2 regions of the Paenibacillus sp. FSL P2-0136 genome follow, and region 2 is predicted to be linked to the other one. Evidence: predicted binding sites of a transcription regulator. Region 2 holds the regulator's gene; the other holds the start of a gene.
The links. Region 2 encodes NrdR, which represses ribonucleotide reductase genes. Its sites were predicted from a motif close to AACACNATATATNGTGTT; they were not measured.
Positions count from the first base shown of each region.

Region 1: the regulator NrdR is predicted to act here: its motif matches at 12,765-12,782, upstream of nrdI (class Ib ribonucleoside-diphosphate reductase assembly flavoprotein NrdI).

Region 1 is NZ_CP150244.1:5,377,675-5,392,948, reverse strand. It holds gene NYE26_RS22895 (helix-hairpin-helix domain-containing protein) at 1-513, shown strand, start outside; gene NYE26_RS22890 (dCMP deaminase family protein) at 1,143-1,661, shown strand; gene NYE26_RS22885 (ComEC/Rec2 family competence protein) at 1,821-4,562, shown strand; gene NYE26_RS22880 (HAMP domain-containing sensor histidine kinase) at 4,592-5,539, shown strand; gene NYE26_RS22875 (response regulator transcription factor) at 5,520-6,221, shown strand; gene NYE26_RS22870 (ATP-binding cassette domain-containing protein) at 6,302-7,228, shown strand; gene NYE26_RS22865 (ABC transporter permease) at 7,221-7,985, shown strand; gene NYE26_RS22860 (alpha/beta hydrolase) at 8,008-8,787, opposite strand; gene nrdF (class 1b ribonucleoside-diphosphate reductase subunit beta) at 9,238-10,197, opposite strand; gene nrdE (class 1b ribonucleoside-diphosphate reductase subunit alpha) at 10,234-12,318, opposite strand; gene nrdI (class Ib ribonucleoside-diphosphate reductase assembly flavoprotein NrdI) at 12,305-12,664, opposite strand; gene NYE26_RS22840 (sigma-70 family RNA polymerase sigma factor) at 13,281-13,817, shown strand; gene NYE26_RS22835 (hypothetical protein) at 13,814-14,959, shown strand; gene NYE26_RS22830 (LacI family DNA-binding transcriptional regulator) at 15,152-15,274, shown strand, end outside.
Region 2 is NZ_CP150244.1:2,076,856-2,092,129, forward strand. It holds gene NYE26_RS08595 (ATP-binding protein) at 1-133, shown strand, start outside; gene NYE26_RS08600 (response regulator transcription factor) at 261-989, shown strand; gene pstB (phosphate ABC transporter ATP-binding protein PstB) at 1,150-1,905, shown strand; gene phoU (phosphate signaling complex protein PhoU) at 1,986-2,645, shown strand; gene polA (DNA polymerase I) at 2,794-5,466, shown strand; gene mutM (DNA-formamidopyrimidine glycosylase) at 5,518-6,360, shown strand; gene ytaF (sporulation membrane protein YtaF) at 6,539-7,240, shown strand; gene coaE (dephospho-CoA kinase) at 7,250-7,846, shown strand; gene NYE26_RS08635 (lytic transglycosylase domain-containing protein) at 7,846-8,409, shown strand; gene NYE26_RS08640 (alpha/beta-type small acid-soluble spore protein) at 8,509-8,727, opposite strand; gene nrdR (transcriptional regulator NrdR) at 8,893-9,366, shown strand; tRNA gene NYE26_RS08650 (tRNA-Ala) at 9,619-9,694, shown strand; tRNA gene NYE26_RS08655 (tRNA-Lys) at 9,704-9,776, shown strand; gene NYE26_RS08660 (transcriptional regulator) at 10,257-10,904, opposite strand; gene NYE26_RS08665 (hypothetical protein) at 11,194-11,349, shown strand; gene NYE26_RS08670 (hypothetical protein) at 11,372-11,845, shown strand; gene NYE26_RS08675 (TetR/AcrR family transcriptional regulator) at 12,060-12,653, shown strand; gene NYE26_RS08680 (hypothetical protein) at 12,693-13,145, shown strand; gene NYE26_RS08685 (LysR family transcriptional regulator) at 13,142-14,023, opposite strand; gene NYE26_RS08690 (tautomerase family protein) at 14,134-14,520, shown strand; gene NYE26_RS08695 (carboxymuconolactone decarboxylase family protein) at 14,550-14,876, shown strand; gene NYE26_RS08700 (Ig-like domain-containing protein) at 15,201-15,274, shown strand, end outside.

The sequences.
Region 1 (15,274 bases), 3.3 Mb from region 2:
ACGGCAGGGAGTGGAGTAACTGGAGGGAGTGCGGCGGGGGACGGGGCAGTTGGCTGGAGTGTTGCAGGTGCGGCGGGTAGTGGAGAGGCAGGTGGCGAGGTAGCTGGTGGCGGTACGGCGGGTAGTGGAGTAACTGGCAACGCAGTCACGGGTGGTGCAACAGTGGACACAGGAGCTGGCGGGAGTGTGACTGGTAATGGAGTTGCTGGTGCGAATGTTGTAGGCGAAGCGGGTAGCGGAGTTATTGGCGGTGCGGCCACCGGTGATGGAACAGCTGGAACTGGTGGAGCCGCTGGCACTGCAGCCCCGGCAGCGGCTGACGGCCGGATCAATGTGAATAAAGCCGATGCCAAAGCCCTTATGGATCTGCCGGGCATCGGGGAGAAGAAAGCACAGGCAATTATCGACTACCGCACTAGTAAGGGAGCCTTCCGCAGCGTGAAGGAGTTGGGCAAGGTGAAGGGCATCGGCCCCAAGCTGCTGGAGAAGCTGAAGCCGCTGGTGGCATTTTAAGGCCGCCGTCCCGAATGTCTCCGTCTCCGAACAACCCGTCTGTCGGGGAAGCAGTTGGATTTCCTCCACTTAATAAATCTTAAATGCTACCTTGACGAACAGTAAGTGGATTTAGGGCATCTAATTTGGTCCGAATGCGCTGAATCAGCGATTTGTAACGAATTAAGTGTCGTTTTTCCAACTACTAGCTTACATTCGGCGCTTTTACCAGTAACAGTTGTAGTTTTTCCACTTAGCGGGCTCCATACTGAGCATGGACAGAGGCACAGTAAGCTGCAATTGCACTCAGTACATTAGATTAGCCCACAATCCGCCTGATAACTGAAGCTGCTGCACTTCGTACATTAGAATTTTGCAAAAGAGGTTCTTTGGAGACTAAATGAAAGAATCAATTGTATGAAGTGCAGCAGAACGTTACTTAGGCGCTGAGAATGCAATTTCTACTGTATGAAGTGCAATCACACCCCACTCTACGGATGAACAAATGAGGTGTAGAAGTGGCGGGACGGGAGATCTAAGCGAGAGATAGGCGAAATGTAGGTTGTTGCGGGCTATCAATATCCTAGTGAAAACGCAGCCGGGTATGCTACAATAATGAACAACTATTGAAGAGAAAGTGGAGATTACTGATGACTGTGGCTTACCGCAAGAACTGGGATACATACTTCATGGATATTGCCTGCATGGTCTCCACCCGTTCGCGCTGTCCCCGCCGCCATGTCGGCGCGGTGCTGGTGCAGGGGAAGAAGCTGCTGGGTACGGCCTATAACGGTGCGCCGATGGGCGTTCCTGACTGCTCGGAAGCAGGCTGTATGGTCTCTGAGCAATACGAGCGTGAGATGATAGACGGTGTAGAGACAATGGTCAAAAAGCAGCGCTGCATCCGCACGATCCATGCCGAGCAGAATCTGCTGCTGTTCACAGACCGGAGCGACCGGGAAGGCAGTACAGTCTATGTGACGGATGAACCCTGCTGGACCTGTGCCAATATGCTGGCTAACAGCGGGATCGTGGAGATTGTCTACCTGCGTCCTTACAAGAAAGACATGGAAAAGGTACAGGCGATGCTCTCCTCCAAAGGCATTGTGTTCCGTCAACTGGAGAACTATGAGCCGCCTAAAGAAACGATGATTTCGGTATCTGAATAAGCAGCACCTACGGATGGGCTGACGGGCTTAACATAGTTGGCTGAACGAGACGCGAAAAGAATAGTGACGGGCTTCAGGGGAAGAACCTCTGTACACGCATTTGTATGCGTATGCAGGGGTTCTTTGGCGTCTAGTGCTAATTAGGAAGGAGAGATGATTATGAACAGAAGGCCGCTCTTAAGCTTTACGGTCTGCTGGGTAGCGGGAAGTGCCGCAGGATGTTTGTTCTCTGGCCGCAGTCTGCTGTTCTGCCTCACAGGGCTATTGTTGCTGCCTGTAGTCTGGGCGGTGAGCGGCGGAATACGCTGGAGGACGGCTGGGGTGTTGGTGACAGCACTGATTGTGGCAGCCTTATACTGGAAATACAGCGAGGTACGCAATGTGAGTCTGCTGCCTGAGGTGTTGGGGCAACCGGTGAGCGAACTGAATGAAGCATATATAACAGCCGCAGGCGTTATCGCTTCTCCGGTAGAGCGGGACGGGGACCGGGTTGATTTTGTCGTGAAGCTGTCTGGGATCAGGCTGCATCAGGGGGAGCTGGCCGCCGCAGCGGGAACGGAAGGCGAAGTGCAGGCCGAAGTGAATTCGGGTGATACGGCAAAGACAGGCGCAGAGCGTGCGTTGGAGAGGAGTGCTGAAGGTGAACGTGTAACCGTACAAATCAAGCTCCAGGAGGAGAGTGAGATCGCTGAGGCTGCCTTGTGGCAGCGGGGAGACCGGGTGGTCATTGAGGGGGAATTGATACAACCGCAGATAGCGCGCAACTTCGGCGGATTCGACTACCGTGCCTATCTGCTCACCCAAAAGATTCACTGGCTGCTCAAAGGAACGGGAACAGCCAGTGTAACGGTTAACCCCCAAGTCTCGTGGGAGCCGTCCACTATTCTACGCTGGAATGATCGGGCACGCTCAATGCTCGGTGCAGAAATGAGCCGCTTATTTCAGGAGCCTCATGCGGGTTATATGAAGGGCCTCGTCATTGGTATCCAAAAGGAACTGGACCCGGAGACCTTCAGACAGTTCTCGCAGCTCGGGCTTACCCATATCCTGGCCATCTCGGGGATGCATGTGGCGGTGTACGTCGGAGTGATCCTTGTTCTCTTGCGCCGCTGCCGCTTAACCAGAGAAACCGCACTGACGGTGACCCTGCTGCTGGTGCCGGTCTATGTGCTGCTGTCCGGGGCCGGACCGTCCGTGATCCGCGCCGGGATCATGAGCATGATTGCCCTGCTGGCGGCAAGGCTGGGCATGCTCAAGGATGGACTGAACATTCTGGCTGCATCCGCTCTGATGATGTTGGTCTGGAACCCTTATCTGCTGCTTAGTATCAGTTTTCAGCTGTCTTTTCTGGTGACGGCAGGACTCATGGTGTACACGCCACTCGCTGCGCCGCTATTCAGGCGGTTACTGGGTTGGCTGGGCAGCAGTCTCTCTGTAACGATTATTGCTCAGCTGGTCTCGTTTCCGCTGACGATTTATTATTTCAACCAATTCTCATTGTTGTCGGTTGCCGCCAATCTACTGCTGGTTCCCTTCATCACCTTCCTGGTACTGCCCCTGGGGACACTGGCACTGCTCCTTGGGCGGATCTGGAATACAGCAGCACTTTTGCTGGCACAGCTTGCAGAGATACTGAATAATATCACTTTTGCAGCAGTGGAGTGGGTGAACGGATTCACCGCCGGGGTGCTGATCTGGGCTTCCCCTTCCTTTCTGTGGATTTGTCTCTACTACGGGCTACTGTACGGTCTGTTACTTGCGTTGAAGCGGAGGACTGAAGCTAGGCTTGTTCCCCAGTTCATGGATGATGAGACCCGTCCGCTGGCGGAACTGGAGAGGCCGGGTAACCCTATCAACACCACCAACCAGCCAGATTTGCTATCCATTGCGAACAGTAGAAGAGCCGCGCTGGCCTTTCAAGCCTATCCGCCGACTGGAGCTACGCGTTGGAGCAATCCCGCAGCGATACTGTGCGCTGTAGGCCTGACCATTCTGCTCTACAAAGGCTATAACGCCAAGGCTATACGCGACGGCTCCGGTTCCATCAGCTTCCTGGATATAGGCCAGGGGGACAGCAGTCTGATTACCACGCCAGGTGGAACGCATATCCTGGTGGACGGCGGCGGTACTGTGAGCTTCGGCAACCGGGAGGAATGGCGCATCCGCCGCAGCCCGTTCGAGGTCGGGGCGAAGACGCTGCTGCCGCTCCTGAAGCAGCGGGGTATCCACCGGCTGGACGCGGTTATTCTGACGCATGGCGATCAGGACCATGCCGGAGGGCTCCAGGCGGTGCTGGAAGGGATGCCGGTATCGGCGCTGCTGTTCAACGGAACATTAGCCGACACAGAGCCGTACACCAAGCTGATGACGACCGCATTGGACGCGGGTGTCCGGCTGTATCCGGTGCAGCAGGGCATGTCGCTGGCTCCGGACGAGGCCACGCGGCTGAACTTCCTCTGGCCGGAGCCGCGAGCGGATGGACAGATCCTGCCAGAGGAAGTGGAGGACCAGAACCACGAATCGGTGGTGTTCCGGCTGGAGATGAACGGCCGGAGCTTTCTTTTCACAGGAGATATGGATCAGGCTGCAGAGGAGGCCATCCTACATTCCGCAAGTCAATCCGGGATTCGGCAAGGCAGACCCATCGATGCCCTCAAGGTCGCCCATCACGGCAGCAAAACCGCCACCAGTGCAGATTGGCTCGCTTTCTGGAACCCCGGGGCCGCTGTAATCTCAGCCGGTGTGAATAACATGTACGGGCATCCCAATGGCGGTGTACTGGACCGGTTGGCTGACGCAAATACTGAGATCTACCGGACCGATCAGCAGGGGGAGATTCAGCTTAGAGTGAGCAAGGAGGGAATCTCTATACGCCACAAGCGCACCCCCACCCCGGACTAAGACTCTGTAATCGTATATAATAAAACCATATGAGAGGAGTTGATCGTATCCTTATTGTTCTGGCAGGACTCCTGCTGCTGCTGATTGCCCAGACTGTGTACATGCTGAACTACCGGAGACAGGTTGGTCAGATTAGCAGCCAGCTGTCTTTTATCGTGGAGCATCAATCCCGTAAGCTGGTAGCGACCCAGTTGAAGCCAAAGGAGATCGGCAGGCTGGTGTGGGAGTGCAATAACCTGTTAAGCCGCCAGCAAGCGATGGGAGAACAGTTCAGCCGCAAGAATCAGGAGATGAATCTGGCGATTACCAGTCTGTCGCATGATATCCGCACGCCGCTCACTTCACTGGATGGTTACCTTCAGCTGGCGCTGCAGACAGAGGCGGAGCAGGAGAAGGGGCGGTACGTAGCGCTTGCCCAGTCGAGAATACAGCAGATTATTAAGCTGGTGGACGAGCTGTTCCTCTATACCAAGCTGCAGAATCCCGAATACAGTCTGGAGCTGCAGCCCTTGGACGTTATGGAGGTGTTGAAGCGGAACCTGTTTACGTTCATTGATGATTTTACCCGGTCCGGGAATGAGCCTGAGCTTCGGCTGCCGGAGCGTTCTCCCCGGGTGATGGGGGATATCCATGCGCTGGAACGAATCTTTACCAATATCATCGGCAACTATTTCATCCACGGCGAAGGCCCGTGGACCGTAGAGGTTGAAGACAGGCAGGAGATGCTGTGTATACGCTTCACCAATCGGCTTAAGCCAGGCAGCAGTGTGGATACGGAGAAGATCTTTACCCGCTTTTACAGAGAAGATCCGTCGCGTACCCGGCATTCCTCAGGTCTTGGACTCTCGATTGTGAAGGCGCTGATGGAGAAAATGAACGGCGACGCATCGGCCAATTCCGCCAGCGGTATCTTCAGCATTGATATCGAATTCGCAAAAGCGGGAAAGGAGCACCCCCATGGGCATCCCTCTCAATAGTAACAGCAAAAGAATTCTCATCGTTGAGGATGACGAGCATATTAACGCAATTCTGCATGACGGGCTTACCGCCGCAGGCTTTCAGTGTACCCGGGCCTATTCGGGCAGTGAAGGGATGCTGAATCTGGCAGAGCAGGAGTACCACCTCATTGTCCTGGACCTGATGCTGCCCGGATTGTCCGGCGAGGCATTTATGCATCGTTTGCGTGAGGAGCTGAAGTCCCGGATTCCGGTTATTGTCCTCTCGGCAAAGGATCAGCTGGATCATAAGCTGGATCTGTTCACGCTGGGCGCTGATGATTATGTGACCAAGCCCTTTGAGCTGGAGGAGCTGATCGCCCGCATCCATGTCCATATCCAGCGGACAGCTGCCGGTGAGCCGGTGAAGGAGTTCAGGCATAAAAATCTGGTACTGGACTGCACGGCCTACAGTGTCAGAATTCATAGCAGCGTGCTCGCTCTGACCCGCCAGGAATACCGGATTGTCGAGCTGCTGGTCAGGAATCCCTCACGCGTGTTCACGAAGCAGGATCTCTATGAGCTGGCCTGGGAGGAGATCTATCTGGGCGAGGACAAGACGATAACGGTACATGTCAGCAATATCCGCAATAAAATCAAAGCGCACGACAGCGAAGCCTATATCGATACGGTCTGGGGCATCGGCTTCCGGTTGAGTCCATGATGAACTTTGAACTTTCTTAACCTTTTGTTGGCGAACTATTAGTCTTCATCCTGTTAACTTAGGGTAAGGAGGTGGCAGACATGACAGATTGCATCATTGAACTATGCGGAGTGACCAAGATGTACCGATCGAAAGCAGCGGTGAGGAATGCCAATCTCAAAATCTACAGAGGAGAGATTGTCGGCATCATCGGCAAGAACGGTGCGGGCAAATCCACGCTGCTCAAAATGATCAGCGGACACGTATATCCGACCTCGGGAGAGCTACATTTTTTCAACCGTGCGGCGGCGGGGGAGCAGTCTTTTTTTGAGCGGATGGGGGTACTGATTGAGCAGCCCGGGTTATATCTGAATATCTCGGCTTATGAGAACCTGAAGCTGCTCGCCATCGCATATGGTCTAAGTGACAGGGAGACCACGATAGAGAAATTGCTGAGGCTCGTAGGACTGGACCCTAAGAATACCGCCAAAGTTAAAAGCTATTCCATGGGCATGAAGCAGCGGCTGGGAATCGCGGTGGCTTTGCTTGGAAGTCCCGATGTGCTAATTCTGGATGAGCCGATTAACGGGCTTGATCCGCAAGGGATTGTAGAGATTAGAGAGCTCATTCTGGAGCTGAACGCAACGGGTCTGACGATTCTGATCTCCAGCCACATTCTGGAGGAACTCTCCAAAATCGCCACCAAGTATGCCATTATCCATCAGGGGGAATTCGCCGAGGTAATCTCCAAGGAAGAATTACAGCAGCGCTGTGAGGAACGGATCGAGATTAGCGTGGAGGAAGCCCGGGAGGCTCTCCCGGTGCTGGAGCGCGAGCTGAAGATTACACAATATAAAGTGGTGGACAGCCGTACGGTGTATGTATACGACGAGCATATCCGCATCCGGCAGATCGTCCAGGAGCTGGCGCAGCATGGGATAATGGTAGATTCCATCTCAAGACATAAGCAGAGCCTGGAGCAGTATTTCCTGGAACGCACGGAAAGTGCAGGTGAACGCCATGATTAATCTGTTGCGGATGGACCTGTACCGCTTCACGCGAAACAAGATTATGTACTTGCTGCTGCTTTTGTTCTGTGCCTTTCAGATCTTCGGCATCTATATGATGAAGCAATACGCGCAGCCTGTGGAGGAAGGCGGTGTTCAGATCGGAAATTTAACGGAGATAGACTTCATCCAGTACACGATCTCACAGCCGCCTTCCTGGATGCTGATCTATATCGCCGTATTCACGATCTATTTCTATATGAGCGAATGGAATTCCGGCTTCCACAAGAACTATATCTCCATGAGACAGGCAAGAATCCACTCCGTCTTCTCCAAAATGGCGATTCTCGCCCTATTCGTGGCAATGCTATTCCTGACGCTGTTAATTGCGGATGGGATCGGGAGAAGGATGTTCTTTGACCAGACGGATATGGGAGATCCAGGTACGCTCATTACTCTGCTGGCCAGCCAATTCTTGCTGCATTGGGCGTTCTCACTGCTTGTTCTCTGCATTGCTATGATGACTAAGAACCTGCTCATCAGCTTGAGCGCCGGCTTCGTTCTGGCCCTGAATGTGATCGGGATGGTACTGGGGGCGCTGGAGAATCAGTTCACAGGCACTCATCTGACGCAATATCTGCTGATCAACACGCTCGTACGGGTCAAGGATCTAGGCAGCACGGCCGACCTGATTCATACATTCGGAGTAGCGGTTGCGGCGATTCTAATACTAAGCTATCTTGCTGTCCGCTACAAAATCAGGGAGGATCTGAACTAGCGTCACTTCGCGCCTGAGGGAATCAGATTCTTCTGCATTCCCCGGGCAGCTCCCCGCCCTGAATCCAGGCATCGACCAGCTTATTGAACAGCTCCGGCTTCGCCAGAGAGAGGCCATGTCCCATCAGGGGAATCACCACGCCCATGCAGCGGGGATTCACAGCTACAAGGTCCCGGGCGGATTGCTTCATGACAGATTTCTCACGTTCACCTACAGTAACCAGTATCTTGCCTGTGGCCTCACTGAACCCGGCTGGAATGCGGAACGACATATTCTCTTCCAGCACCCGGATCAGCGTCTTCAGCTCCATCTGCCGGCTCTCTTCAACATACCGTTCCAGGTACTCCTCGCCCAGATAGAGCGTCTTAGCCTGTAGCTTCGCGAACCATCTGTACTTAATCAGCGGAAAAGACAGTCTGACCGCCGGCCCGATCAGCTTGCTGGCGGAGGGAATGGGCCGCACTAACGCGCTGTTGATGATGGCATAATCGATCAGCTCCGGTCTTAACCCCAGCATCTGAACCAACACCTGTGCGCCCAGCGAGAAGCCGGTGACAACGATCTTTCGTCCCTGAGCCCGCTCCTCAATGAGCAACAGAAGCTCCTCCGCACTGCTGCGGATCGTGAACTCCGTATCCTCCCGGCTGAACCCGTGCCCCGGCAGGTCCGGGACCAGACAATGATACCCGGCGAACGCCGCCACCTGCTTCTCCCACATCCACCCGCTCACACCCCCGCCATGCAGGAAGACCATCAGACAAGCCCCATCCGGGTCTCCGTACTCCTGAATATGTATCGCCATCCCGTTACACCTCTTTCTTGTAAAATAGCCACTCCTACTCCTACGTCCCAGTAACAATATGGTCTCATAAGTAGAACCGGCTTTGTCTTCCTTTTCGGGACGGTACCGTTTCAATGAAAAGTGAAGCTTGGGTTTCGATGTTTATTCAGAACCTTTGAGGGAACTGAAAAGGTGTATCACAAAAAAAGCCCCGGCAGCTTGTCCAAGCGACCGGGTACTTATTCTACATACCATCAAATAGATTGAACTTGTAATATACAAATTAAGGGATGAATGGCGGAAGGGAATTTTGGAACTGTAGGAGCGATAGCGTCCGCCTTTGTATACGGATTTCTACCGCGAACAGCGGTCTAATCAAGGAAATCTGTATACAACAGCGGCCGGAAGTCCAAATATTCTCTGGAGTCACGACTATCCCAAGATAAAGAGACTACAAGTTTAATCTACCCCTTAAAACTTAAAGTCTTCATCCCGCAAAGGCTCCACATTCATAGCCCGCACATACCCGTTCCCCTTCTTCGAGAAGAAGTCATGCTGCTTCGTGTGGGTGCTGATTCCGTTCTGGACGATCGGGTTAATCTCTTCCTCATCGAACAGCGGATCATGGCCGAGGTTCATCATCGCCTTGTTGGCATTGTAGCGCAGGAAGGTCTTCACTTCATCCACCAGACCGATCGGTGCGTAGATCTGCTCGGTGTATTGCTCCTCGTTCGCGTGGAGCAGACGAAGCAGGCCGACCAGTGTCTCGTAGACATCGCTCTGGTCTTCTTCGGACAGCTCTTCGAAAATCTCCTGGGCCAGCACGCCGACATAGACGCCGTGGATGCTCTCATCACGCAGGATCAGGTCGATGATCTCGCCGCTGCAGGTCATTTTGCCTTGTCCGGCCAGATAGAGCGGGTAGAAGAAGCCGCTATAGAACAGGTAGCTCTCCAGTAGAACCGATGCGGACATCGCCAGATAGAGGTCTTTCTTGGTCTCAATCTTTTGATAATACTCCGAGATCGTCTCCGCCTTGAACTGCAGGAACGTATTGTCCTCCACCCAGCGGAAAATCCCGTCAATCTGCTCAGTCGAAGCCAGTGTGGTGAAAATGCTGCTGTATGACTTCGCATGAATCTGCTCCATCATGCCCATGAAGCCGAGGACCGCCTTGCGCTGCAAGCCGTCCACATGCTCCATAATCTGTGGCATCCCTACACCGCCCTGGATCGTATCCAGCAGGGTCAGTCCGCCCAGCACCTTCATATAAGAGTCCTTTTCAATCTCACTCAGCGTGAGCCAGGACATTTTGTCATCGGATAATGGAATTTCGTCGTCGGTCCAGAACTGCATAATATTCTGGTTCCAGAACATCAGCGAGAAATCGTCGTCGGGACGGTTCCAGTTCACGGCTTGGATTGCGCTCATAATCGTATATTCTCCCTTTCTGTACCTGTGCCCCTCTTAGATGGAGCAGGCCAGGCATTCCTCGACAGACAATTTGTTGGTCCGGGTGTAGTACAGGGATTTCAGCCCTTTGTGCGCCGCATACAGGTAAGAGCGGGCCAGCTCACGGGTTGTAACATCACTGTTCACATGCAGAACCGTTGAGATACCCTGGTCGATATGAGGCTGAATCTCCGCAATCAGATCAATCACCTTGAACTGGTCCATCTGGTAGGCGGATTTATAATAGAACACATTGTCCGGACGCAGGTAAGGCATCGGATAGTAGGTGGTCGAGTTAGCATACGTGCGGGTCTCGATCTGCTCTACAATCGGCATGACGCTGGAGGTCGCATTCTGGATGTACGAGATGCTTGCGGTCGGCGCAATTGCCAGACGGTAAGCATGGTACAGGCCGTGCTTCATCACTTGGTCACGCAGCTGCTTCCAGTCCTCAGTTGTAGGAATGTAGATCCCTTCGAACAGTTCCTGTGCTTTTGTCGTAACCGGACGGTAGTCTGTAGTTATATAACGGTCGAAATACACGCCACTCGCATAGTCCGACTGCTCGAAGCCATAGAAGGTCTCGTCGGTCTCAGCGGCAATCTCCATACTTTTCTCAATCGAGTGATAGTTCATAGTCATGAAGAAGGTGCGTGCGAAATCACGGGCCTGCTCACTCTCATAAGCCACCTTGTTCTTGGCGAAATAGCCGTGCAGGTTCATTACACCCAGACCTACGGAGTGCATTTCCTTGTTCGCTTTAGCTACGCCCGGAGCGTTGGAGACAGTAGTCATATCGCTGACAGCCGTCAGTGCCAGCATGCCCTCATGTACGGATTCACGGATCTTGCCGTGCTCCATCACGTTCACGATGTTGAGGGAAGCCAGGTTGCAGCTGATATCGCGGCGGATCTCGTCCTGCTGACCGTAGTCGTTAATCTCTGAAGTCTCCTGCAACTGGAAAATCTCGGTGCACAGGTTGGACATCTTGATCTGGCCCACATTACGCAGGGCATGCGCGTTATTGGCATTACTCTTATTCATAATATACGGATAGCCCGATTCAAGCTGGATCATGGCGATCTTGGTCAGCATGTCGCGTGCGCTCATGGCGATTCTTTTCTTCACGCGCGGATCAGCAAGGAGGGTGTCATACATGACGTCCAGATCCATGTCATCCAAGTGCGTACCGTACGCCTGATAGACTGTGTAAGGAGCGAACACATGCAGCGGCTGATTGTCCTGCGCGAGCTTGTAGAAGCGGTTAGGCACGATCAGGCCGATAGACAACGTCTTCAGGCGTGTCCGTTCGTCGGCGTTAATCTTCTTGCTGTCCAGGAATTCAAGTACGTCCCAGCCAAAAATATTATAATAAGCCGCACCCGAACCCTTACGCTGGCCCATCTGGTCCGCATAGGAGAAGCCGTCTTCCATGAGCTTCAGGACAGGCATAATGCCTTTGGCCGCATCCTCTACACCCTTAATGGTCTCGCCGCGCGAGCGCAGCTTGGACAGATTGACCGCAACGCCGCCCCCGATTTTCGACAGCTGCATGCAGGTATTCAGCACATAGTTGATTGAATTGAGCGAGTCATCCATCTCCAGCAGGAAGCAGGAGACCATCTCGCCGCGGCGGCTTTTACCGGCATTGAGGAAGGTTGGTGTCGCCGGCTGCAGGCGCTGTTCCATCATCGAGCGGGCCAGTGTACGGGCAGTCTCTACGTTACCCCGTCCCAGATGCAGAGCCACTACCGCTACGCGGTCCGGATAATGCTCCAGGTACTGCTTACGGTCATTGGTTTTGACGGCATAGTCGGTATAGAACTTGGAAGCCGCCATATAGGAAGGGAAGCGGAAATTATATTCATGGGCGATCCGGTAGACATCCTCCATCTCAGCAGCGGAGTAGCGGTCGTACAGGTCCTCGTAGTAGTCATTGGCAATCATATAATCAATCTTGGCTTTCGTATCCGTGAAGGTCAGGCTACGCCGCTCCACATCCTGCATGAACTCGGCTACTGCCTCCTGGTCCTTATCCAATTGGAAAAAGCCGCTTTCGTCTCTCTTCATCAACATGTTGTTCAATTCAATATGCCGCAACCCGGTCCACCTCCTGTTTTATGCGCTGTACATCCCCGAAGGTTCCCGACAATTCAAACTTGCCGACCACCGGTACGTTGTAACGCTGTGCAATTAAGTCTGCGCTGTGCGCGTATAGCTCGCCCCAGTTTTTGTTGCCGCTCGCGGCGATGCCCTTGAGCCTGGAATGGTTTCGTTCAAGGAATGTTGACACCTTCTCTGGAATCTGTCCAAATCCGGTAGTGTATGTAACAAGCACGTAAGGCTCGTCGATCGTCATATGCTCTTCGATTTGAACCGCCGGAAGCTTCAGTTTATTAATGAATCTTCTGACGTTGCCGGTCTTGGAATCGTAAGCAATCAACATGGCTCCTAACCTCCTATAACATGTTGCCCATTCTACAGCTCTTTCTACTTGACAAATGAACTTGGGCGAAATCACTAGATTTATGGGCTTAGCTCTTATATACACTATATTTAGTAATGCTTAATCATTTTATATACCATATATTGAAAAGTCAAGAGACAGACAGACCTCTGCGGCCCCTCCAAACAGAGCTTAAAACCTCCAATCCCACGCCCCGCCTGCATTCTATTCTCTTATAATTAATTAGTATTTTTTTTAAGCAATTTGCGGGGCTGTGGAATGATGCAGACAGGGGCTCCAGGGAAGGGGAAACGGCTGTGATTTTTGAAAGCGTTTAGCCTCCGGGGGATATGAATTTCATTGCACTTTATACATTAGATGCTCCTTAAATTCAGGAGGGGAATCAGATCCGTTGTATTTTGTACACTCGATTTCAGCTAACAGGGGCTAAATGAGCAGATTCTCGAAATTCTAATGCAGGAAATACAATAGAATGGAGATTAACGGCAAATATCGGCAATTCTATTGCAGAAAGTGCAATCCGCATATTCAGTTTTACAATAACAGGGAACCATATCCGCCGGCAGGAGTCTTATTAGGTGAGAGGGGAGAGAACATGCAGAGTAAAGAACTAACGTATAGCATGACCTGTGCCTCATCGGTATCGCTTCGCGAGATGATGGAGACTTACGGACAGGATGTATGGAATTATGCTTTTTTCTTAACCCGCAGCCGGGAGCAGGCCAGCGATATCAGCCAGGAGGTATTTCTTAAGGCATACAAGAGCATCGGCAAGTACCGGGGACAGGCTACTCTAAAAACCTGGCTGCTGACCATCACACGCAATACCGCATTCAGCTTAAGGCGTAACAGCTTCTGGCGGAGGTTCGCTCCGCTGGGTAAACATGAGGACACCCGGGCCTCCCTGTCTGCGGAGAAAGAGGCCATCGGTAATCAATACGCTAACCGCATCTGGGAGATTATCATGGAGCTGCCGGACAAGTACCGGGAGGTGCTGGTACTGGATATTCAGCAGGACCTGCCGGTGGCAGAGATGTCCGCTCTGCTCGGGATCGCGCAGGGAACGGTCAAATCCCGGCTCGGACGGGCCAGAGAGAAAGTGAGAACGGCGATAAAGGAGGAAGACCTGTGAAGACAAAACAAGAGCAAGAGCAAGTGAAGGTGATGAGCGGGGAGAAGGACTGGTATAAGCAAGCCGGGCGGAACCCGCTTGCAGAGCCTGGATTCACGCCACAGCTCATGGCGCGGATTGAAGAAGCTGCGGCAGAAGGCTCATCGGGCAAAAGCGGACTACGCCGCCCGTTCGGGCGGGTGGCCGCCCTTGGGGGATTGGCAGCCATCCTGCTGCTCGTCACGCTGATCTGGCCGTTTGGCCCAGGGGACGGGCTCGATCCTGCAGGGAGGCTGGCAGCGGTCTTTAAGCCTGGCTCGGGAGCGGCTGTGGTCCAGCCTTCGGCATCTCCGAACGCAGCTTCTTCAGCGTCACCGCAATCCTACAGCCCGCCGGTTGGTTCTGCGGAGTTCGAGCTTGGCGGAATGAAGTATTACATGCCCCTGCCGATGAACAGAGACAAGACGCGCGCGCGTGCTGTTAAGACTAACGCCGGGATTGTCTGGTCGCCGCCGCCGCCGATGGTCAATTACAGCAAGCCCAAATACACCCATCCTACGGAGCCTTACACATTGTATCTGTCTCCAATAGGCCAGTCTGAGCTATCTGAAGCTACTGCTAAACGGATTTATACCTTACCGCTATATGCCGGCGGCTCGCAGCGTTATTATGAACTTACGGGGATCTGTGACGGAGGTGACTATGTAGTGCTGGGTATCGGAACGATCACCTTGGGGAAGGGCATAGGAATGACACCTGAAAAGTTATCTGTTCTGAATTTAAAATCAGCCGCAGCAGGTGAAACAGTAACCCCGCAGGAACTGCTGGATTTAAGCAGCTTAGATGACAAATATACCGTGTACAGATCTTTAATTGCTTTTGACAAATTTAACAGCGAGATGCTGCTTGTATATTATACGAAGAATGGTAATAACGGTTATGATATGCATGGTGCATTATATGATATTGCTACTGGAGCGATACAGAATATAAGCAGCAAAATCAGTATCGACGTTCAAGGCCAGCTGCAGACGGCAATTTATGAAGTGAACGGGAAGAAGCGTAGAGCGGATGTTGTCTTGCTCCTCGGCCAGCAGTGGTATTATGATTGGTTTTATCAGGAACACGGACAGCAGATTGATCCCGCTAAGACAGGGAAGTGAGCGTTCAGTGTTTGCAGCATCTAATAGAGGAATCCTGGTGAGGCTACGGGGTTCTCTTTTTCTGTCTGCTGCTTCATTCCATTCCCTATAGATAATTTACTAAAAAAAAGCTATACTTTTTGATAATATCTCTAAGTAAACGTGATTTGTGTTTACTTCTGGAGTTCGATATCGAAGAGTGGAGCGGGATCAATGAAGAAGCTGACTATTGAGGATGTGGCTAAGAAAGCGGGCGTATCGAAAAGCACAGTCTCGCAATTTTTGAATAAACGGTTCAAGTATATGAGTGAGGCGACCAAAAACCGCATTGCCGAG
Region 2 (15,274 bases):
AACCGGCCTCGGTCTATCCATCGTGAAGCATCTGGTTGAGCTGCACCGCGGGTCAATTAACGTTGAGAGCGATCTGGGCATCGGCAGCTCGTTCATCCTTGAACTGCCGCTGCTGCAGGAAGAGAATCTATAACCCTGCGGATCATAACGGATCAATAGAGAATAAATTTATGATTTTACACCAAGTTAACATTGTGGTGCTATGATGTGCATGTGTGCAGTTTTGTAAAATTAATAACCTATAAAAGACGGGGGAACCTATGGCACAACGATTGCTTGTCATTGAAGACGAACCGACACTGGCCCGGCTGCTGTCGTACAACCTGACACAGGAAGGCTACGAGGTGACGGTGGAGGATCATGGAACGGCAGGATATGACCGTGCGACTAGAGAACCTTTTGAATTGATCGTACTGGATCTGATGCTGCCCGGCATGAACGGCATTGACATTCTGGATAAATTACGTGGACAAGGCATCCGCACACCGGTTATTGTGCTGACGGCCAAGAATGCGGAAGAGGATGTCGTCCGCGGGCTGAAGTCCGGGGCGGATGACTATATTACGAAGCCCTTCGGCGTATCCGAGCTGCTGGCGCGGGTCAGCGCTGTACTGCGGCGGATCTCCGGTATTGCCGAAGAAGCTCCGCCCGAGACGGCGGTGTCTGCATCGACGATTATTCTCGGACAGCTGGAGATCTACCCCGAGCGTTATGAAGTCTCGCTGGGCGGACAGAGCATCAATCTGCGGCCGAAGGAATTTGAAGTACTGCTGTATCTGGCCCGCAAGCCGGGCGTTGTCCTGACACGGGATGATCTGATGAATGCGGTCTGGGGCTTCGACTATATCGGAGGCCAGCGTACCGTCGATGTGCATGTCAGCTCCCTGCGCAAGAAGCTGGAGCTTGACCCTGAATCCGTGCATATCGATTCCATCCGCGGCGTGGGCTACAAGCTGGTTGTCAACAAGAAGAGAACACCGGTCATTTAACATGACGGTGTTCTTTTCTCACAAGATAAGGAACTTCTCCTCCGGCATTGTCTAACTGTACAAGGATTTTTACACTGCGTTAACAATTCTCTGGAGCTCTATTTACACTGAAAGCTTATCATGGGGAACGAAGATGATGAGAAGGAGACAACAGAAACTAATGAAATCCATCATTGACATAGAGAAGCTAGATCTCTACTATGAGTCATTCCATGCCCTGAAGAAGGTGGATTTGCAGATTCCGGAGAAGCAGGTGACTGCGTTTATCGGACCCTCCGGCTGCGGGAAATCCACCCTGCTGCGTACCCTTAACCGTATGAACGACATGATTCCCGGAACACGTATTGAAGGTAAAGTGAATATCGGCGGCAAAAACATCTACAGCGACGAGATTGAAGTGGAGAGTCTGCGCAAGCAGGTGGGGATGGTGTTCCAGCAGCCCAATCCTTTTCCCAAGTCGATCTATGATAACGTGGCTTATGGCCCGCGTCTGCACGGTGTGAAGAGCAAAGCCGAGCTGGATGTCCTGGTAGAGCAAAGTCTGCGCCAGTCTGCACTCTGGGAGGAAGTGAAGGATTTCCTCAAAAAGTCGGCCTTAAGTCTGTCCGGAGGCCAGCAGCAGCGTCTCTGTATTGCCAGAGCCCTTGCCGTACAGCCGGATATTCTGCTGATGGATGAGGCAACGTCTGCGCTCGACCCGGTGTCCACACTCAAGATTGAGGAACTGGTCCAGGAGCTGCGGGATAAGTATACGATTGTAATGGTCACGCATAATATGCATCAGGCCGCCCGGGTATCGGGACGCACAGTATTTTTCCTGAACGGTGTTATTGTGGAGGCTGCGGACACGGAGCTGCTGTTCTCGAACCCTAAGGATTCCCGCACAGAAGACTATATTTCCGGCCGCTTCGGCTAAGAATGGCTGATTCGTAAGTCTTAGGTTCACTCTTGTTCACCCGATATGACCAAATGTTTGTGAGGAGGATCACTTTCGATATGATTCGCAGAAAAGAATTCGATAAAGATCTGGAAGAACTGCGCTCTCTGCTGCAGCAGATGGGCGAGCATGTAACGGATGCCCTGGATGGTGCGATATTGGCCCTGCAGACCCTTGATACGGTACGGGCTCAGGAGATTGTCAAAGCCGACCTGCGGCTGAACGCCATGGAAGACCGGATTATGGAGATCGGCTCGCGGCTGATCATCACCCAGCAGCCGGTGGCGAAGGACCTGCGGCGCATTATTGTAGCCTTCAAAATCTCCAGCGATCTGGAACGTATGGGCGATCTGGCACTGGATGTAGCCAAGGTAACGATGCGCATCCAGGGACAGCAGCTGATTAAGCCGCTCGTGGATATTCCGCGCATGGCTGAGCTTGTTACGATCATGACCACGGAGGCTATTCAGTCTTATCTGGACGAGAATACGGATCTGGCCTACAAAATGGCGCAGGATGACGATCAGGTCGATGGACTGTACAGCGCGATGATTAACGAACTGTATACTTATATGGTTCAGAAGCCTGAGACAGTGAATCAGGCGATGCTGCTCACACTGGTTGGCCGTTACATTGAGCGGATTGCCGATCATGCCACGAATATTGGCGAGAGTGTAGTGTATCTGGTTACAGGTAAACGTCCGGATTTGAACCAATAACAGTATAGACTGCCAGAGGCAAGCCTTCATTCCGGGGGCTTGTTTTTTATTTGGCATAAAGCGGCGATTCGTGGCAGAGCCATTTCGTCTTGGTGCGGAGCATATGTTACTATGTAAGGAGAAAGCAAGAAAAAGGCGAGGTGCTAGTGTGGACAAGCTGATACTCATTGATGGAAATAATATCATTTACCGGGCGTTCTTCGCCATGCCGCCGCTGACGAATACAGCGGGACAGCAGACGAATGCGGTATACGGTTTCACGACGATGCTGCTGCGTCTGCTGGAGGAGCATAAACCGACACATATGATTGTGGCCTTCGACGCGGGGAAGATTACCTTCCGGCATGAAGGCTATGAGGAGTATAAAGGCGGGCGCCAGAAGACCCCGCCGGAGCTGTCCGAGCAGTTCCCGCTGCTCAAGGAGCTGCTGAAGGGTCTGGGGGTTCCGCAATTCGAGATTGCAGGCTACGAGGCTGACGATATTATCGGCACCATCTCCAGGGAAGCGGATGCCGCCGGCCGTCAGGTGATGATTGTGTCCGGGGATAAGGATATGCTGCAGCTGGCTTCCGAGCATACCACCATAGCGCTGGTGCGCAAGGGAGTTACGGAAGTGGAACTTTACGGACCTAAGCAGATCCGTGACAAATATGATCTCACCCCAGAGCAGATCATTGATCTGAAGGGGCTGATGGGCGATGCCAGCGACAATATTCCCGGGGTGCCGGGAGTCGGGGAGAAGACAGCGCTTAAGCTGCTCCAGCAGTTCGGATCGGTGGAGGGCGTGCTGGCCGGAACCGGTGAGCTGAAGGGCAAGATGAAAGAGAAGCTGGAGGAGCACGCGGACAGCGCCGTCATGAGCAAAAAGTTGGCGACGATCTACCGCGAGGTTCCGCTTGAGCATACGTGGGAGGATATGGTCTTCAGCGGGATTAACACGGACACGGCTGGGCCTGCGCTCGCCAAGCTGGAATTCCGCTCGCTGCTGGAGCGCCTGTCGCTGAGCGCCTATTCACATGCGGCGGACGGCAGCCTGACGGGTTCCCCTGTGATGGAAGCCGAAGAGCTTAATATTACAATTGTTGACGAAGACGGAATAAGCGAGCTGGTTCAGGCACTGCCGGGCATCTCCGCCCTGCATGTGGAATCTAACGGGGAGAACCCGCACCGTGCCGAAGTGATCGGTCTGGGGCTGTCTTCGCCGGAGCAGCATTACTTTGTGCCTTTTGCCCTGCTGAAGAGTAAGGCGGCAGCACCCCTGCGGGACTGGCTCGGTGACGGGCAGGCGCCGAAGAGCGGGTATGATCTGCACCGTGCCGATTTGGCGCTGCATTGGCAGGGGATTGCTTTTGCCGGAGCCGCTAACGATGTTCAGCTGGCCGCCTACCTGCTGGACCCGACCGAAGCCAGCCAGAATCTGAATGACCTGACCACGAAATACGGCCTACCCCGCTTGTCGCCGGATGAGGATGTCTTCGGCAAAGGGGCCAAATATAGAATTCCTGAGCTTAAGATTCTCGGTGAGCATGTCGCCCGTAAGAGTGCGACCGTGCTTGGCATTGTACAGAAGCAGCAGGAGGAGCTGGACAAGACGGACATGACCGGTCTGTTCCAGGACCTGGAGATGCCGCTGTCGCGGATTCTCGCCGATATGGAGAAGCAGGGCATTGCTGTTAACAAGGATGATCTCGTCCAGCTCGGCAGGGAATTTGAAGCCCAGATCTCCCGGCTGGTCAGTGAGATCTACTCCGCTTGCGGAACCGAATTCAATCTTAATTCTCCGAAGCAGCTGGGCGAGGTTCTGTTCGTGAAGCTGGGTCTGCCGGTCGTGAAGAAGACGAAGACCGGGTATTCGACGGATGCCGAGGTACTGGAAAAGCTTGCGCCTTATCATGACGCTGTGCGCCTGATTCTGCAATACCGTACCATTGCCAAGCTGCAATCCACGTATGTGGAAGGCCTGATGAAGGAAATCTCGCCGGAGACCGGCAAGGTACACACCTTTTACCGGCAAACGATTGCGGCCACGGGCCGGCTCAGCAGCCAGTTCCCGAACCTGCAGAACATTCCAATCCGGCTCGAAGAGGGCCGCAAGATCCGTAAGGTGTTCGTGCCCTCCGAGCCGGGCTGGTCGATTCTGGCGGCGGATTACTCGCAGATCGAGCTGCGTGTGCTGGCGCATATCTCAGGTGATGAGCGGATGAAGGAAGCTTTTGTCGAGGATATGGATATTCATACTAAGACCGCCATGGATGTATTCGGCGTTCCTGCCGAGAGTGTGGACAGCAATATGCGCCGCTCCGCCAAAGCAGTTAACTTCGGGATTGTGTACGGCATCAGCGATTACGGGCTGTCTCAGAACCTGAACATTCCGCGTAAGGAAGCGGCCCGGTTCATTGAGCAGTATTTCGAGGTGTTCCAAGGTGTGCGCCGTTACATGGATGATATCGTAGTCGAGGCCCGTAAGCAGGGGTATGTGACTACGCTGCTGGAGCGGCGCCGTTATCTGCCGGAGATCAATGCGAAGAACTTCAATCTTCGGTCCTTCGCAGAACGTACGGCGATGAATACGCCGATTCAGGGAACCGCTGCGGATATTATCAAGCTGGCCATGGTTCATATGGACAAGGCGCTGCATGAGCGCGGCCTGAAGAGCCGGATGCTGCTCCAGGTACACGATGAGTTAGTATTCGAGGTGCCGGAGGAGGAGCTGGAGCAGATGAAGCAGCTGCTGCCCGAGGTGATGGCCGGAGCGCTGCAGCTGTCTGTTCCGCTGAAGGCAGAGGTAAGTTATGGCAGCAACTGGTACGAAGCGAAATAGGCTCCCCGCACATGGCAGATATCCGGTATAATGGAGTGGAGGTGAGCCATGATGCCGGAATTGCCGGAAGTCGAAACAGTCAGAAGAACACTTAATGAGTTAATTACAGGCAAGCAGATAGAGCATGTCACCGTCCGGCTGCCGCGGATCATTCAGCGCCCGGATGATATTCAGGCCTTTGCCCATATGCTGGCAGGCCATACAGTGGTAACGGTTGAGCGCAGAGGCAAGTTCCTGCGTTTCGTATTTGACGGGCTGGTGATGGTCTCCCATCTGCGGATGGAGGGCCGTTACGGGGTGTACCGTGAGGGCGAGCTGCTGGACAAGCATACGCATGTTATTTTCCATTTCACAGATGGGACGGAGCTGCGTTATACGGATGTGCGCCAGTTCGGGACGATGCATCTGTTCCAGCCGGGAGAGGATCTGCAGCTGAAGCCGCTGAACAAGCTGGGGCAGGAGCCGCTGGATGCCGATTTCACGCTGGAACGGTTCAAGGAGATTGTCGTTAAGCGGAGCACCAAGATCAAGCCGCTACTGCTCAATCAGGAATATATAGTAGGTATCGGCAATATTTATGTAGATGAGTCCCTGCACCGTGCAGGCATCCACCCGGAGGAGACCGCGAAGTCCCTCTCGGAGGATCAGCTGGCCAGACTGCATCATGCTATTGTCGCAACACTGACGGAAGCAGTGAATGCCGGAGGCTCCTCCGTGAAGTCATATGTCAACGGCCAGGGGGAGAGCGGGAGCTACCAGGATCAGCACAAGATCTACGGACGCAAGGATCAGCCGTGTGCCACCTGCGGCACGCTGATTGAGAAGAGTGTGGTCGGCGGACGGGGAACGCATTATTGTCCCAGCTGCCAGCCGGTACCTGTACTGATTCTGTAATATTTATTTAGAGTCAGCGCCGCATTTACAGCCCGTTTCCAGGCTAGTTACATCTGAGTTATAACCGTTATGTATAAAGGCAGGCACTTCCTGCCCGTCCCGCCCATATAATGTGTGAAGATTGCTGATTATGGCGAATCGGAGCTCCGGCTCCGGTTCTTCACGGGAGGGATTGCGGGTGCTTAGCCCATTGTTGTCACTGCTGTTGCTTGCGTTTGCGCTTAGTCTGGATGGATTTGGTGTAGGCATTACATATGGACTGCGTAAAATGAAAATTCCCCTGCTCTCCATTATCATTATCTCGCTCTGTTCAGGGGTCGTCATTTATGGTTCTATGCAGGTCGGCGTGCTGCTGGCAAAGGTAGTCTCCCCGAATGCCGCTTCCAGTGTCGGAGCGGTTATTCTCGTCTTAATGGGCTGCTGGTCCCTGTTCCAGATGCTGACACAGAAGGAGAAGGAGCAGGAAGAGGCTGCGCCCGGGCAGGAGATCAGGAGGGAGACGGCTGCTGCCGCACAGAGTGCTGAGGCAGAGCTGAAGCCGGCTGTATTCTCGCTGGAGCTTCGCCATCTGGGCGTGGTTATACAGATTCTCCGCACGCCTTCTTCCGCCGATATGGATGCCTCGGGGAGCATCTCCTCCATGGAAGCTATGATCCTGGGGATCGCGTTGTCGCTGGATGCCTTCGGTGCCGGCCTTGGTGCGGCACTGCTCGGATTCAGCCCGTGGTCCACCTCGCTGATGATCGCTGTATTCAGCGGGACCTTTTTGCTGATGGGAATGAAGACAGGACTGAGATTATCAGGCAGCTACTGGATGAAGCATGCCGCTGCGCTGCCCGCGATATTATTAATTGTAATGGGTATAATGAAGTTATTATGAGGTGAGTACATGATTATAGGCTTAACCGGAGGCATCGCTTCGGGAAAAAGCACCGTGTCTGCACTGTTTGTCCGCAAGGGAGCTGCACTGGTGGATGCCGATGTCATCGCCAGAGAGGTGATGCTCCCCGGGCACCCGGTGCTGGCGGCGGCGGTGGAGGCTTTTGGAGACCGCATTCTGCTGCCTGACGGTTCGCTGGACCGGGCAGGTCTTGGCGAGATTGTCTTCCGGGACCCGGAGGCGCTCAAGACACTGAATAACCTGACCCATCCGGCAATACGCAGGGAGATCAAGGACAGGATGTATACGCTTGAACAGGAGAATCCGCACCGGCTGGTCATTGTGGACATTCCGCTGCTCTACGAATCAGAGCTGGATTCCTTGTTTGATCAGATTATTGTGGTCTATGTTCCGAGGAGGGTGCAGCTAGCCCGCCTCATGGAGCGCAGCGGAATGAAGCTGGAACAGGCTGAGGACCGGCTGAGGTCCCAGATAGATATTGAACTGAAGCGCAGGAAAGCGAATTATGTGATCGACAATAGCGGTGATCCTGAATCTGCCGAGCTTCAGGTTGGACGTCTGTGGGACAGGCTGGGCCTGATATGATGAAGTGGCTGCGCAAAAAAAGAGTCCTGCTGCTGCTGTTCATAGGCTTCACCGCGATCCTGTTTCTTGGCTCCAACTGGATGTCATGGTTTTATCCCATTTATTATAAAGCAGAGATCCGCCAGCACAGCCAGACGTATGAGATGGACCCATTCCTGGTGGCGTCCATCATCCGTGTGGAGACCAATTATAAGACCGGCCGCGAATCCAAAAAAGGCGCACTGGGGCTCATGCAGCTCATGCCGGATACCGCCAAGTGGGCGCTCGAAAAGGCCAAGCTCCCCGAAGTGTCGCTGGAGCGGCTGAAGGAAGAGCCCTCCTCCAATATTGAACTGGGCACCTGGTATTTGTCTACGCTGTCCAAGCAGTTCGACGGCAACCGTATAGCGGTCATAGCCGCCTATAATGCCGGACCTGGTAAGGTGCAGAGCTGGTTGGATGAAGGGCAATGGGACGGAACAGAAGCCTCTGTGAAGGACATTCCGTTCGGTGAGACCCGTCACTACGTACAGCGTGTAATTTATTATTATGATCAATACACCGAGCTCTATAGTGAGTTCTAGGGTGCTTGTTACTTCTGCTGCTGTTATGTAAAAAGAAGCATCAAACGGCCGGAGGCCGTTCGATACTTCTTAGGCAAGCTTATGTCGTGTGAGCAGGTATTATTTGTACTGACCTGCCAGTTGCTGTTCAGCCAGGGTTACAAGACGTTTAGTGATGTAACCACCGATCGAACCGTTTTCGTAAGAAGTTTTATTGCCTTGGTATCCGTCTGGGGAGAGGGTGATACCTAGTTCCTGGGCAACTTCATATTTCAGTTGTTCCAAGGCACCGCGTGAGTTTGGAGCTACCAGGTTATTGGAGTTGTTATTTTGGCTCATTGCTGTTCACCTCCTATCGGTTGGTAACTGTATTATGTGCCGGACATGTCAGATTCATAACAACAAATAAACGGTGTTTTCTGGAAATTAAATGATGCCCGCATAGCCCTTGTGTATCAAGGGACGGGGCCTGACCATTCTAATGATGAGGAAGTGAAGAAGCTTATGAAATGTCCTTACTGCGACCACACCAATACCAAGGTCCTGGACTCGCGCCCGGCCAACGAGAATAAGTCCATTCGCCGCAGGCGGGAATGCGAGCTGTGCAGCCGCCGTTTCACCACCTTCGAGATGATTGAAGAGACCCCCCTGATTGTGATCAAAAAAGGCGGCAGCCGTGAAGAGTTCAGCCGTGACAAAATCCTCCGCGGCCTGATCCGTGCCTGCGAGAAGCGTCCGGTCCCTGTAGAGCGCCTGGAGGTCATCGTATCTGAGGTGGAGAAAAGCCTGCGCGGCATCGCTCTCGCCGAGATCGAGAGCCGCCAGATCGGCGAGCTGGTCATGGAGCAGCTCTACCCTGTCGACGAGGTAGCCTACGTCCGCTTCGCGTCCGTGTACCGCCAGTTCAAGGACATTAACATGTTCATGAAGGAACTGAAGGGACTGCTGTCCAAGACTGAGGAGCTGGACGGGCTGTAAGCTTTGCCGTTTAGAAGTGAAGGATTCGATTGGGGTAGTGGGGCTGGCCTTGAGGTTGAGAGGTCAGCTCCCGGGTGGAGCGTCTTGTATCAAAATTAATTTCGGAAAAGTGTTGACACTGAAAGCAGATTTCTGTATTATATAGAAGTCGCCTACGAAACACATTGATGAATAAGCGACTTGAGCTTCTCGCTCAGATCAGATTTTAGAATACATAATGTAATTCTAAATTGGAAAAATTGTAAAAAATATGGGGCCATAGCTCAGCTGGGAGAGCGCATCGCTGGCAGCGATGAGGTCAGGGGTTCGATCCCCCTTGGCTCCACCAATTTCATACGGACTCTTAGCTCAGTTGGTAGAGCAGTAGACTCTTAATCTATTTGTCCAGGGTTCGAGCCCCTGAGAGTCCATCACATGAAGAACGGCAGAGATGCCGTTCTTTTGCTGTTTCAGGGGATACGGATGATTAAGTGGGGGAATAAGCAAGAGTTGAGGTCTATTCCCGAACCGTGAACCCCCGAACCGTGAACCCCCGAACCCCGGACCCCGGACCCCAACTGCGAAATATGGTTTCCATCGATATCCTTCGGTTCAAAATGTGTCTAAAGGACTGCTACGGACCCCACAGCCCTTATGTTCTTTATTCAGCATAATTAAAAGGGCTAACGGACCATATCGCGCTTATTGCTTTTTCACCATCCATATATGAGATGAAATCTAGTAAATAGCGCCATCTGAGTCCGTAAGCTTGGGAAAATTGTGCTTTTTGTAGAAATAGGTGCGCCTCGGTCCGTTACAGCTGATTGATACCTCTACTTCTCACGCTCACAGCCACGGAATTCAAGTGTTTTTACCATATCAGCTTTATAATTCATGCTCCTAAACATACGTTAAACTCTAAGCTGATATGTCCGATAACGCTGCTGTCCTCCGGCCACATCCAGTAACTGTTGTTCGACCAAATGATGCAGAATTCGTCTGGAGTGCCTATCCGTTACCCTGAGATGCTTAGCAAGCTCGAAAGGTGTGAATGCCCTGAGCAGACGTCTTGCGTAACGAAGGGTCTCCGCTTCCAGCCAAGTTAATGTGGAAGAAACATCCGTCGCAATGAATTTGCCGATAAAAGACAACACCAACTGTTGACATTGCTTGGGTTCTTCGATAATCGAAGGATAAGCAATAGGAAGAAAAGTCCAACTATCAAGGGCCAGTAAGCAATGCCGGCGGCATAGATCCTTGAAGCGTCTGACATCCAGATCTCTGGCGTGAGGTCCATAGCCTTGAATCCCAATCCCGCCTTTTGCATCTCCAGGTATATAAGCCAAGTCCAGATAGCGGTACCCGTTATTGAAATCACGCACTTCCCATTCTGGAAACAAATGATCGAAATTACCGATTGCCGGAAACCATACCTTGCGGAGAAATTCAACTGTTCCGTGTCCTAATCCTTTGCTAAGTAGCTCCTTGCGCCTGTGGTTGCTCTCATTCTTCAGATTGCTAACTAACCATTCCTCGTACTGCTGCTCAAATCGCGGCATCCGTACTCCTCCTCGAACGCTCAACTTAGCGTTTATTTTTCCCGCAAAAAAGCCGCCTCAATACTCAACCCTCTCCAAGAATCTAACTCGGAAGGGGCAGAGCATTACAAGCGGCGTGTGCTTCACAACCTATGTTTCTTATTATAGCGCTACAAATCCAGGAATCAATAAGTAGTTACAGAGGTTCTAATCGTGCAGTATACTATAGAGGATTTATATTTTTGTTTTCTTTTATTTATTGTTTGCATGTATATTATCCTTAAATCCTCATAGGAGGCTGAAATCAAACATGCTTGTGCCAAAAAGAATGGATAAACAAACAACTAGTGAGCTAGCTGAAGATGACTATTCAATTGACGATATTCTGGAATCTGAAGGTATACTGACGCCTAATGAAGCAAAAAAACTGTACAATGAGGTTCGGAGAATGCGTGAGGAAGAATGAATTGATAAAAGGGGAGAGTCCGATGACCATGAATGAACAAGCCAGATTATTCAAAGTAACCTTAAGCGACTGGAACGGTGCGGTGCGTGGTCGGCCTACCCGGAAGATTGCAATTTCTGCAAAGGCGTCGCTGTACGATCTTGCGGCAGTTACGATTGAATCTTTTGATTTTGATCTGGATCATGCCTTTGGATTCTATGATAATCTCAAAAACTGGACACGCTCTGAGGAAGGCTATGAATCATTTGCTGATGTGGGGGCGGGGGATAGGTTTCCTGGAGTGCAAAAAGCGAAAATCAGTAAAGTTTTTCATACCCCCAAACAAAAGATGCTGCTCCTATTCGATTATGGCGATGAGTGGAGAATGATTGTTCAATATCTGGGAGAGACTGAAGTGAAGCCGGGACAAAAACTGCCTATGGTCACGGAGATCGAGGGAGAGGCACCGGATCAATATAGCGGTTTTGATGAAGATGAAGAGGATGAAGAGGTATAACTGGATATACGATCCAAATCGGACAGGTATTAAAATCACGGGTGCGGGAGCCGGAGAAATGATGGAGGAATTAATCCACGTTATCCGAAACATTCCGAACCTTTTTTTATTTACACACTAATTTACAAACCAACGGTCGGTATGTATAATCAACAGTAATCATATTTTAAATTAACCCAATCTTAACTATGTAAGGCAGAAGAGGAGAATAGCAATGAAGAACGCAGACCGGCGGAAGCAGACCATCCGGCAGTTGTTGGATGCAACGAAGGAATTGCTGCGGGACAAGAGCTGTCATGCCATCACCTTAAAGGATATTATGGAGCAATCGCAATTATCTAAGGGTGCGATATTCCATTATGTAAAGAGTAAGGATGAGATTTTTGCCTGGGTGCTGGAGGAGCGTCTTGACGCTGTGAATGATCGTTTTGAGGAGGAAGTAAGAGGCAGCATTGATAAAAGCTTCGACGGGCCGATGCATGCCATCGCCAGAAGTCTTGCCGGATTGGAAGACAGCCATGAAGCGACTAACAAGGTGCTTCTATACCTGCTGGGCAAGGAGAATGAACCGGCGGTAGCGGAGGTGCTTGAGCATTTTCATGAGCGGTCGGTGTCGGTCTCCAGGCAGTGGATTATCACGGGGCAAAAGTACGGGGTGATTAAAGAAACGGTGAACCCTGATGAGACGGCGGAGCTGTTCGTTCTGCTGTCATTAGGTCTGCGTGTGCGGGCGTCCCTGCGCGCCTCTTCCGGGACCCTTTCTGCGAAAGAAATATCCGGTTTTATGGCTGGTATTCTGAAGAATTGAGATGAAGCAATATGAAGTAACAAGAAGGGGTGAGGTCAAATGGTTCCTTTTATAGCGCTTATCGTATCCTTTTTACTGTTCCGGGGAATAGGTCTACTAGGCTTGACGTATTGGAATGACTGGCAAACCGCCCTTCAGTGGGCTGTAGCTGTGATGCTGCTTCTCGGAGCTTCTGCCCACTGGGGACGGCGGCGCTCCGATTTGGTAAGAATGGTGCCGCCTTTTTTTCCGCAGAAAGAATGGATCGTGACGGTTACCGGGATGCTTGAAATTGCCGGAGCTATCGGCATCCTGTTGCCCGCTTTCTCAGCAGCTGCTTCTGTGTGTCTGATTTTACTTCTTATTGCCATGCTCCCCGCCAATATCTATGCAGCACGCATGAATATGACAATCGGGGGCAAGCCTGTGCCGAAATTAGCGGTCCGCGTAGGGATTCAGCTCATTTTTATCACTGCAGTGCTGCTCGCATCCCCGCTGCTCTTCCTGCCTTAACTGTGAATAGACTCCAGCTCCTCTTTTACAAATTGCATCAAAAGCTTCTTGGATGAGGAGAGATACTCATCGTTGCGTGATTGCAGCAGGCCTACGGGAATGGAGGCTTCCTTCAGCGTGACCTGGAGTCTCACCACATTCGGCGGTAACGGCGTAGATTCGAGGACGGCTCCTATAGAAGCGATCATCTGGACGAAGCCCGCAATGGCAGAGATTTGACTTACGGTATGCAGAAAGGGAGTTTCGGTGTACCGGGAGAACTGCTTCGATAATTGGGAATGATATAGACAGGTAGCTCCCCCGGCAATGATTGGATAACCAAGCAATTCCTCGAAAGCGATCTCATCTTTTGCGGCCAAAGGGTGGTTGTTCCCTGCGATAAAAGATATCCGCTCCTGATACAAGGGTTCGAAGTGATAGGAAGATAGGTCAACAGGCTCTCCACAGATGGCAAAATCCAATTGATTCTGAAGCAGGGCATGTGAGAGCGAAGCGGTGTTACCGATCACAAAATGGCAGGATACATTAGGCTTATGCTCCATGAACCGCAGCAGTGACTTTGGTAGTATCTGCTCTGTCAATGATTCCAGCCCTCCTATCCTGAGCGTTCCGATCTCCTCTTTTTGCAGAGCTTTTGCCTGGTCCGCAACATAGTTCCAATGTCGGATCAGACTGTCGATCTCAGCGGCAAATATTCGCCCCGAAGCTGTAAGCTCAGAATCCCAGCCCCGTTTGAACAGCTTGATGCCCACTTCCTTCTCCAGACGTTGAACCTGATTGGTGATTGTGGATTGTGCGTAGTTCAGTTTGGCGGCTGCTTTAGAGAAGTTTCCTTCTTGCAGGACGGTTTGAAATGTAGTTAGTTCTTTTAGGTCCATTAGCAGATATCTCCATCGGATAATTTGAATTTATGTATCATTTAATTCAATTATACAGAATAAGAGGCGGGGAGTACAATGAAGTTACACTAGTAAAGGAGTGAAATAACATGCCTTTTGTCAGAGTCAGTTACTTGGAGAACAAATACGATGACCAACAGCTGCCTATCATTAGCCGCGAAATTATGAGTGCTCTAAGGGAATATTTTAACGTGCCGCAAGATGATTTCTTTCAGGTATTTCATGCCCATAAAGCTAGCGGATTTTATTACAGTCCGAATTACTTAAACATAGAGCGGAGTGATGGGTTGCTCTTTATTCAAATTACGCTGAAATCCGGGAGAAGCAAGGAGCAGAAAAAGGGCTTTTACAGCAAGCTGGCCGAAATGTTGTCGAGCACCCTGGGCATCAGGAAAGAAGACGTCTTCGTCGTGCTGGTCGATACAGAATTCGAGGACTGGACGTTTGGCAATGGCATCGCACAGATGATTGAATGAATGTTCATATAAGGAAGAGAGGTATTGGAATGAAGCATCGGAGAATTGCATCGAATGCTCTTGAAGCATTTGGAGACATTGCTCCTTCGTTCGCCCGCTATTCGGAGGAGGTGCTCTTTGGGGAGGTATGGAGAAGGGAACAATTATCGCTTCGGGAACGCAGTCTCCTGACGATATCGGCCCTGGTTGCCGGTGGACTTACCGAGCAGTTGCCCTTTCATATCCGTCTGGCCCTGGAGAACGGTCTATCCGAAGAAGAATTGATCGAGGCAATGACTCACCTCGCCTTTTATGGAGGTTGGCCGCGTGCCGCATCGGCGATACAGGTTGCCAAGGGGATTTTCGAGGAAATATAACCACAATTGCGCATGTGAGCGAAAGCTCCGTGCGCTTTTTTGGGTTTAGACAATTTTTTTGATAAGAGGTTAGAAAATCGCTGTTTTTTCATTTTTTTTAGAGCTATACCCCAATTAGGTCCTGATGAATCGGTTTTTGTCGAGAATTGTTAAGAGTTTGTTTAGAGCTGTCTGATAGAATGGGCGCAGAAATGAAATTTTCTAAGGGGGCAGATGCTAGACTCCAGCAGAACTTGCAATATAGCGCACAGGATGAATGAACAAGGGGGAACGATACATTTGTTTAAGGGTAAGGGATTGAAAAAATATTTCTCGTTGTTACTCGTGATCAGCTTGGTTTGGACCGGAGCCTTTCCGGTATATGCGGGTTCAACGGACAATGGTGAGGCAAGCTGGGA